DNA from 3 places in the Pseudoalteromonas sp. SG45-2 genome. Region 1 is predicted to be linked to each of the others. Evidence: predicted binding sites of a transcription regulator. Region 1 holds the regulator's gene; each other region holds the start of a gene.
What was found. Region 1 encodes LexA, which represses DNA repair genes until DNA is damaged. Its sites were predicted from a motif close to TACTGTATNNNNATACAGTA; they were not measured.
Positions count from the first base shown of each region.

Region 1 (3,290 bases):
AGCGTTTAAAACCTTTAGCTGGGTGATGAGCATGATGAGCTTCATTGGCGTTAGGTTGTTCTACTATGCTACTCATTAGTTCGCCTCCACTTTGGCATCAAGTGCCGTCTGTATTTGACTCGGTTGAATAACATCACCCGTATCATTACCCCACGCATTACGTTTATAAGTAATAACCGCAGCTAATTGCTTTATAGATAACTGCTTGGCAAAAGCTTGCATTGCCGTACCGGGTCGTCCATGGATAACTACATCAATGTGATCTTTTATATCGCCAAGCACTATCGGGCTGCCTTTAAGTGCAGGAAATACGCCCGGTAACCCCATGCCAGTAGGTTGATGACATGCAGCACAATTAGCCATATATACTTGTTCGCCTAAAGTCATTAATTCTTCTTTTGGGAGGGTTTTATCAAGTAATGCGGCATCTGCTAATGCTGCTTTTTGTTTAGCCTGCTTTGCATCTGTAAGCCATGTTTTAAAATCAGCCTCAGATTTAGCGACCACCACAACGGGCATAAAGCCATGGTCTTTACCACACAACTCAGCACATTGGCCTCGGTAAGTACCTTCTTCGTTTATGTTCGTCCATGTTTCGTTTATAAAGCCGGGGTTCGCATCTTTTTTAACTGCAAAATCAGGTACCCACCAAGAGTGAATAACATCGTCAGAAGTCATTAAAAATCGTACTTTTTGATTTATTGGCAGTACAAGAGGCTTATCAACCTCAAGTAAGTAGTTAGGATTTTTATCTGCAAGATTCGCGATTTCATCTTGCGGGGTAGATAAAATAGAGTAGAACTCTACATCTTCGCCCATATATTCATAATGCCATTTCCATTGCGAACCCGTAATTTTAATAGTGAGATCAGCTTTGCTGGCATCTTCCATTGCAATTAGGGTTTTAGTGGCTGGTACTGCCATAGCAATTAAAATAACAAACGGAATTGCAGTCCAAAGTATTTCTACTTTAGTGCTTTCGTGAAATTGGGCCGGTACAGCCCCTTTAGATTTACGGTGATGAATAAGTGCCCAAAACATAATTGCGAACACTATCACCCCAATCACACAACATATTATAAATATGGTCATGTGCAGCTGATATACATTATTGCTTATATCGGTTACGCCTTTGCGCATATTGTATTGGCTGTTAGCCAAAACTGGGTGCGAAAAAACACATAATATAAGCCACAAGGTAGAGGTCAGTTTACCCATGTGACGGCTCCTTTGATGCTATTGCGAATGCAAAGCGAAGAGGCATACGGCTTAAACGCCAATTCGTTATTTTTATTTTTTTAGCCAATCTTATTTAATATTGATTGGTTTTGCTGCGCCAACAACGAGTTTGTGTATATTGTGTGTTCTCAAAACTAAAAAGCTGTGAGTTATTATTAGCTCAGCACATTAACAATTAGCTAAAAAACGAACAACAAGCAAGTTTTAGTATAAAAAACAATCAGGTGATATTGAATAATTAATAAAAATCAGTAATCAACTGGGCAACAGGAAGTTCAAAATATGAGCAAAACAAAGGGGTTTAACGCATTCGGAGGGGGGAAATATAAGTGCAAAAAAGTTTACAGCTTAAATAGTCAGTGGGCTGTTTACGCCCTATTTTTTAGTACAAATTTTAAAACAAAAATGCGTACTAATTAGTACGCATTTATAAAACTGCTTGTTTAAAAGCTATTTTTAAAGTCACATCCAATCAGCGTTTCTTATAACGCCAACGGCTAAGCCTTCAATATTAAAAGACTCATTCTCAAGATCTACTTCAATAGAGTCAAAATCGTCGTTTTCAGCATGAAGTAATACTTTACGACCCGCTTTCTCAAGACGTTTTACAGTTACGTCTTCGTCTAGGCGGGCAACAACAACTTGTCCGTTTTCAGCGGTTTGAGTACGATGTACAGCAAGTAAATCACCATCCATAATACCAATATCTTTCATGCTCATACCGTTAACGCGTAGTAAAAAATCTGCAGCCGGTTTAAACATTAATGGATCGATTTTGCAGTGACTTTCAACGTGCTCTTGCGCCAAAATAGGTGAACCAGCAGCAACACGCCCTATAAGCGGTAAACCTAATTGTTCTGGCTCTTCTTCTTCAATTAATTGAATACCACGGCTTGCACCTGGTTTCATTTTAATTGCGCCTTTTTTAGCAAGTGCTTTTAAATGTTCTTCAGCAGCATTGGCACTTTTAAAACCTAATGTTTGCGCTATTTCAGCACGTGTAGGAGGCATACCAGTGTCTTTAATAAAAACTTTAATTAGTTCGAGTATTTGAGCTTGGCGGTTCGTTAATGGTCGCATACAACTGGTTTTCCATACAGTACATTTAACTGTGAGTATATACAGTTAAATAAAAATCGCAAATTTAAATTAAGCCTTAAAATAGCTAAAGTAATTTCACTTGTGTACATTTCAAGGATATAACTAAAGCTAAGTTTATAAATGATTAAAAATGCAAAGGAGACATTATGAGTATTTGGTACCAGCCCATCACCTTAGAGCTGTGCAAGCAGTTAGAACAAGGCATTAATGGCCAAGGAACATTAATGAAAACTATGGGGATAGAAGTCACAGAAATTGGCGATGATTATTTGGTTGCCACAATGCCGGCAATTCCTGAGCATCATAACCCAATGGGCATGGTTCACGGCGGTGCTAACGTTGTACTTGCCGAAACAGTTGCCAGCTATGCCGCTAACTTTGTTGTCGATTTTACTAAATTTTACTGTGTAGGGCAGGAAATTAGCGCAAGTCATTTAAAAGCATCTCGCAACGGCACTTTAACAGCAACGGCTAGAGCGTTTCATATTGGCAAACGTAGTTCAGTATGGGAAATAAAAATTACAAATAGCCGCAATGATCTGTGCTGCGTATCAAAAATGACCGCAGCAGTCGTAGAGCGAAGATAGTTACTTTTCGATTGGGTAAATGGTAATTTCCATACCCGCACCAATCGCAGATATACGCAATAATGTATCTGCATCTAAGGCTTGATTAAAGCACTTAGGAGAAGTCCCTGATTCAAAACCAATATCAAACGTTCTACGTGAACAGCTTAACCATTGCTTTAGCGCATTACGCGAACACGATTCAATAAGCTCACATATATGGTTTATGGCTTTATCAGGTGTGCTCACCTCACCTGTAGCTTCAATACGCGCTAGTTGACGGTATTCGTCTTTGTCATAATGTAAAATCGTCGCGACTTTTTTCAAGTCCGCCACTAGCAAACTAATATCTTGCTTTGATTCAAGCTCAAGATCTACATTTAA
Region 1 is NZ_JACJEO010000021.1:74,469-77,758, forward strand. Features, by position in the region: gene ctaD (cytochrome c oxidase subunit I) at 1-76, opposite strand, end outside; gene coxB (cytochrome c oxidase subunit II) at 76-1,218, opposite strand; gene lexA (transcriptional repressor LexA) at 1,702-2,319, opposite strand; gene H5116_RS15535 (PaaI family thioesterase) at 2,487-2,927, shown strand; gene H5116_RS15540 (hypothetical protein) at 2,928-3,290, opposite strand, start outside.

Region 2 (3,290 bases), on a different contig from region 1:
GGTGGCATAGCCATAACACCGTGATATTCAACTAGCCCTAAACTTAGTGCAATGCCAGTCACTAATAAAATACTAATAAGTACACCGCTTTTAAAATCGCGGTATAAAAGCGCTGCAATTACGAAAAAGCTTAATATAGCCAATAATGGGCCTGGGGAAGTAATGTCGCCCAATTGCACTAATGTTGCTGGGCTTGAGACAATAATGCCTGCATTTTTAAGGGCAATTAAGGCTAAAAAAGCACCTATACCTGTTGCGATAGCTCGCTTGAGCACCAGAGGTATGGCATTAATAATCCATTCTCTGACTTTAAATAAGCTTAAAAATAAAAATATACAACCCGACATAAAAACAGCCCCTAATGCGGCTTGCCAGGTATAACCCATTCCTAATACGACGCCATACGTAAAAAAGGCATTTAGTCCCATGCCAGGCGCTAATGCTAATGGATAATTAGCCCACAAACCCATTATAAAACAGCCTATCGCAGCTGCTATACAGGTAGCTACAAATGCAGCCCCTTGGTCCATCCCTGCCTCAGCAAGCATAGCCGGGTTTACAAATACAATGTATACCATAGTGATAAAGGTCGTTAGGCCAGCAACGCATTCGCGTTTAACTGTTGAGTTATTTTCGCTGAGTTTAAATAAGGCTTCAAACATAATAAACTTGTGATAGTAAAAAGTGACGAGATTTTAACATAAAAATTATCTTTTACAGGACATTTTACCTTGCTATATACTAAACTGTTAAAGTAGTTAAAATAATAAATGAACCAATATGCTTAAAACAACACCTTGTGAGCAAGACTTAGAGCAACAGCTAGACAACATTTTAGGTTTTGTTACTCAACCAGAAAGCAGCCCCGCGCCCATTGATAATAAAAAAGATGAGCAAAGTACTATTAATAAAGCCCTATATTATTTAAAAAATAATCAAGCTCCATTGGCTGCAAAATGGATGCGCCTTGCTGCAATGGCAGGAAACCATAGAGCACAGTTTTATTTAGGTTTATTTTTTGTAAAAGGTGAAGGCGTGCCACAAAGTGTATTTCATGCTGTAGCTTGGTTGAGCTTAGCGAGTAGCCAAGGATACGCACCTGCCACTGCAGCGGTTACAGATATACGCAAACATATCGAAACTAAGCGATTTAAAGATGCTCAATGTTATGCAGCAAGTTTGTACGAACAAATCCACCAACTCCAGTTTTCTCATATGATCCCTCGCACGAGTGAAGACACATAAACCAACTAAGTTATAAGTACTGTATACAGTGTTGAAAAATACTGTATATAGTTACAAAGATACTCCTACTCAGTATAAAACCCACAAATTAAAACATTACTAAAAAATTTATTTTTGAAATACCTTCTCAAAAACAAACCTATAACAAGTTGATTAATAAAGAATTATAGATTTAAAAATAAAAAACAATGATCAAAGGCTGAATAACTGTACAAATAAATAGCATAAAATGCTTGCACGAAAGCACTGTATAAACTACTGTATATGAATACTGTATAAAAACCCAGTGAGTGAAATTATGTTACAGCCTATTACCGTAAGAACAGTTAAAAGTTACCAACAAGACGAGCAAAGCGATTGCGTAAATTTGATCCAAATTGAAGATGAAATTTCAGCGACCTTTGAGCTTTTAAAAGTATTACACCAATACAATAGCTCTAATGCATGGACGTTACTAATTGCGCCAGATCATGTACCTAGCAAAGCTTTACTTGACTCATGCTCTATTGATACAAGCAAATTACTTGTTATTAGACAGAAGCACCTAGTAAATTTAGAGTATGTATTAAATTCTGCGTTACATAATGGAAACTTTGCAGCGGTAATTACCTGGACCGATATAGTTAATAACCAACTACTTACAAATCTATCGTTCGATTTAAGTAAAACGAATACAAAACTATACTGTTTTACTAAAAACGCTCAAACAACAGAGATACCACTCGCTCAATAAGCTTGTTAAACTAATGTTTTAGATTCTGTATTATTATTATGACTTCACTCAATACCACATTATGTTTTTGCAGCAGTGGGCACAATTATGCCGATTGCTGCGAGCCGCTTCACTTATCTGTAAAGCAAGCTGACACTCCTGAACAACTTATGCGCTCACGATTCAGCGCTTATGTTATTAAAAATGCAAAATATGTTTATCAAACCTACGCAAAAGAAAAACAAGCTGAGAATCCGGTTAAAGAAATCAATGATTTTGCTAACAGCTGTCGATTTATAAATCTTGATTTAATTGACTCAAGCCATGATGGCGATACTGGAACTGTAGAATTTAAAGCCCAATATTTTTATCAAAACTTATTTTGTGAGCTTCATGAAAAATCGCAGTTTATTAAAGAAAACACTCAATGGCGTTATTTAGATGGCACTATATATCCTGTTGAAGATATTAAAGTAGGCAGAAATGATAACTGCCCATGCGGTAGCAATAAAAAGTACAAAAAATGTCATAGCATGTAATAAATAATCTTATTTAATATTTATCACCTAAAAGGTGTTTTTAAGTGGCAGAGTGATTTATTAGCTAACTAAACTTAAAAACACACTTTGTTACGCCCTTGCATTTTAGACTCATACATTTTTTCATCTGCGATCTGCAACGTGTTTTTGTTATTTACGTATGGTTGTAGGGTTGCACCGCCAATACTAATAGTCACAAAATCATATTCTGAATATTTGTGTAATATTCCTAAATCGGCCACATTCTGTTTAATTTTATCAGCAACACAAATTGCACCTTCAGTGCTTGTATGCGGTAGAACAACTACAAACTCTTCGCCGCCATAACGCGCAACAAAATCGGTTGGCCTTTGCAAACTATTAGTAATAGTTTGTGCTACTAGGTTTAACACCGTATCCCCCTGCACATGACCATAGATATCATTGTATTGCTTAAAATGATCTATATCGATGAGTAATAATGCATAGTCAACTTTTTCTCGTAAGGCGCTTCGTTCCATTTTAGAAAAATGTGCATCAAAATAACGGCGATTGAATACTTTAGTTAAATCATCTAAAAATACTTTTTGATTGAGTAAGTCGTGTTGTAATTTTAACGTTATATGGGCACGAACCCTTCTAAATAGTGTTTCTTTTACAATCGGCTTTTTAATAAAATCAACAGCTCCGGCTTCCCAACACTCTTCTTCTTCGTTTTCAAAGGATGTAACAAAAATAACTGGGATATCCTGTGTTTCAGTATTATTTTTTAATTTTAAACATGTATCAATACCACTCATTCCACCCATACTAAT
Region 2 is NZ_JACJEO010000007.1:194,927-198,216, forward strand. Features, by position in the region: gene H5116_RS07145 (NCS2 family permease) at 1-662, opposite strand, end outside; gene H5116_RS07150 (tetratricopeptide repeat protein) at 781-1,245, shown strand; gene H5116_RS07155 (SulA-like leucine-rich domain-containing protein) at 1,544-1,978, shown strand; gene H5116_RS07160 (YchJ family protein) at 2,017-2,496, shown strand; gene H5116_RS07165 (diguanylate cyclase) at 2,571-3,290, opposite strand, start outside.
Region 2: a site for LexA is predicted at 1,502-1,521, ahead of H5116_RS07155 (SulA-like leucine-rich domain-containing protein). Genes of this name have one in related genera too.

Region 3 (3,290 bases), on a different contig from region 1:
TACTCATGAATATGGAGTAAGTAAAGAGCAGCAAAGTTTGTGGCACCAAGTACAAAAAGACTTAGGGTTTAATAAGCAGCGCACTTTGTTTGTAGATGACAGTGTGCCGGTATTAAATGCCGCACGAGAATACGGCATCGAGCACTTACTTGCAGTTGCTAACCCTGATAGCCAACAACCACATAACGAAATAGCCGATTACCTGAGTGTTACCGACTATCGTAAGATTATTTAACTCAGTTTACGTGGGCTAGATTTTTGGGTAACGCGCTTCAAGGCCTTGGTACACTAACTTTGCAAAATCTGCATGTTCTGTATCAAGGCTTTTAACTACTTCAACTAAATGCTCGTTATCTTCTTGCCCGTTCCACTCTTTAATGTAGCTACCGTCTTTGTAGCCATGATCTTGACGGAAAAAGTTTAAAGTGTTTTTACCTACGTAGCCGCGATATAAATCATCAATATCCATACCCATTTGCGCCATACAGCCGGCAAAGGCAGCGGCATTAAACGTTTTATCTGCAACGGCGGAAGCCGCTAATATTTCTAGCGTTTGTTTAAAGTCATCCGCTTGTTGAGCATTACTAAGCTCAGCTTCAAGTTGCTTTGCTAAGTCTTCGTAGCTAGTTTTGCCGTCAATTCTAAGCGATAGACCAAAATGAAAAATATCAACCAACTCTAAAATAACTTGTTCAGTATCTGGTGTTTGTTTTTTCCACCATTTCCAACCATGATGATCCAGCATTTCAGCGCACTCAACCCAAATAGCGCGGTACCATTCGAATCCTTGAGTAAACCATTGCTCATGTACTTTAGTGTTCATGGCGTTTTGCATTTCTAGCATAACTACTAGCTTGTTTAAATTGGCAGACATATTCATTCCTGTCGTTTTTGATTAGTGTAATAGTACCGATAAAGGAAGCTTAACGCATCAGCACTATCTTAATATGTAGTTTACTTTGAGCCGCTAAATTCAGCCCATGAATCAATTAAATCAATGAAATCTTCAAAGCCACAACCACTACTTAAACCATTTTCTTCAAGCGCTAAATCGTCATCTTGATACGCTATTAGGTCTTCACAGTCTTGATGAAGCGCATGGGCTTCAAATAGTGCTTCGTCTTTGGTTAATATTAAATCTATTTCTTGGCCTTTTAGCGTTAGCGGCTCATAGCTTGAACTCACCGATGCAATAAGCGCTTGAACCATAGCTACTTTGTCTTTGCCTATTTCTTCGTTTAGCCAGCGACCAATAGTAGCGTGTTCACTACTTATTTTAATACGTAGCCCACTAATAGGGTCGCGAATAAATTGATATTCCATAGGATTTGCCTGTAAATCTTTAATTGCGTAATTATATACGTAAACGCCCGCAAACCACAGGACATATAAAGTAAAATAGCGCCACAAGGGCGCTATTTTATTCAACTTTAAAGCAGTTAACTTCGCGATCTATAACGCGCTGCGTCAATAATCGACCATAAGTAAATAATAGGCACTAGTACAAAACCTACAAGCACATAAATTAGTGCGTAACTTATTATAATAGCGAGTGCAAAAAATATAGCCGCTAAAATACGCCCTTGCACTAACTGCCCTAAACCAGGAAAAAATATATTACATAATGCTGCGATTACGTTACCGCCAGAACCTTGATCTGCCATACTAACCTCTGTATTTATTTGATTTTATAATTATTTACTTACACACTCTATGCCAATTTATTAAAGCTTACAAATCAAATAGTTAAATTAGTCTAGATTTAGAGAGTTAGTAAATTTTGCTAACTTTAGGTCAAATTAGCAATTTTTATTGTGCGTTTACGCTTTTTTGTTTGTTCAAAAAATTATCAAGTTACTCGTTTTTAAGGCTATTTTATAAATAGCTGTTTATAAAAACAGTATTTTATTTAGCCTAACAAAAACACCTGTTATACTGCCCACAATATTGATTAAAAAGGCGTAACGATGGACGTTTCACAATTACTCGATGGCTTAAATGACAAACAACGCGATGCCGTTGCAGCCCCACTACAAAACATGCTGGTATTAGCAGGTGCTGGGTCTGGTAAAACACGAGTGTTAGTTCATCGTATTGCGTGGCTTATGCAAGTTGAGCAAGCATCTGCTTACAGTATTTTTGCCGTAACCTTTACTAATAAAGCGGCTAAAGAAATGCGCAGCCGCGTTGAAGAAACACTAAAAGCCCCTGTAGGTGGTATGTGGATTGGTACGTTCCATGGTTTGTCGCATCGTATTTTACGTGCTCATCACCGTGAAGCTAACTTACCAGAAGCCTTTCAAATTTTAGACTCTGACGATCAACTTCGGATGATCAAGCGCTTATTAAAATCGATGAATATCGATGATAAAAAATGGCCCGCCAAACAATTTGGCTGGTACATCAGCGCTAAAAAAGATGAAGCACTTCGCCCTAAAGATATTCAAGCATACGATATTAACGAGCAAATGATGCTGCGTGTTTACGCCGCCTACCAAGAGGCCTGTGATAGAGCAGGCCTAGTAGATTTTGCCGAAATATTACTACGCAGCTACGAAGTGTTAAAAAATAACCCAACGTTACTGCGTCATTATCAGCAACGCTTTGCACATATGCTCGTAGACGAGTTCCAAGATACAAATACCATTCAATATGCTTGGTTAAAGTTACTTGCAGGCGATACAAGCAGTATCATGATTGTAGGCGACGATGACCAAAGTATTTACGGTTGGCGCGGTGCTAAAATCGAAAATATTAAACGATTTTTAACTGACTTTAGCGCAGAAACCATTCGTCTTGAACAAAACTACCGTTCAACAGCAACTATTTTGAAAGCGTCTAATGCATTAATTCAAAATAACTCAGAGCGTATGGGTAAAAGCTTATGGACCGACGGTAACGATGGCGAGCCAATTTCTATTTATGCGGCATTTAATGAGTTAGACGAAGCACGCTTTGTAAGTAGCAAACTACGAAGCTGGTTAAATGCAGGTAATGCCCTACAAGATGCCGCAATTTTATACCGTAGTAACGCGCAATCTCGTGTACTCGAGGAGGCCATGCTGCAAGAAGGCTTAAAATACCGTATTTATGGGGGTATGCGATTCTTCGAACGACAAGAAATTAAAGATGCGTTGTCGTACTTACGCCTAGTAGGTAATCGTCAAGACGATGCCGCGTTTGAGCGTGTAATTAATACGCCAGCACGCGGTATTGGCGATAAAACATTGAGCCATATACGCGATTGTGCACGAGCAGAATCGTTACCGCTTTGGTATGCCGCAAAAGCA
Region 3 is NZ_JACJEO010000008.1:4,084-7,373, reverse strand. Features, by position in the region: gene yrfG (GMP/IMP nucleotidase) at 1-235, shown strand, start outside; gene H5116_RS07215 (dUTP diphosphatase) at 251-874, opposite strand; gene H5116_RS07210 (YacL family protein) at 955-1,323, opposite strand; gene H5116_RS07205 (hypothetical protein) at 1,440-1,664, opposite strand; gene uvrD (DNA helicase II) at 1,968-3,290, shown strand, end outside.
Region 3: a site for LexA is predicted at 1,884-1,903, ahead of uvrD (DNA helicase II). Genes of this name have one in related genera too.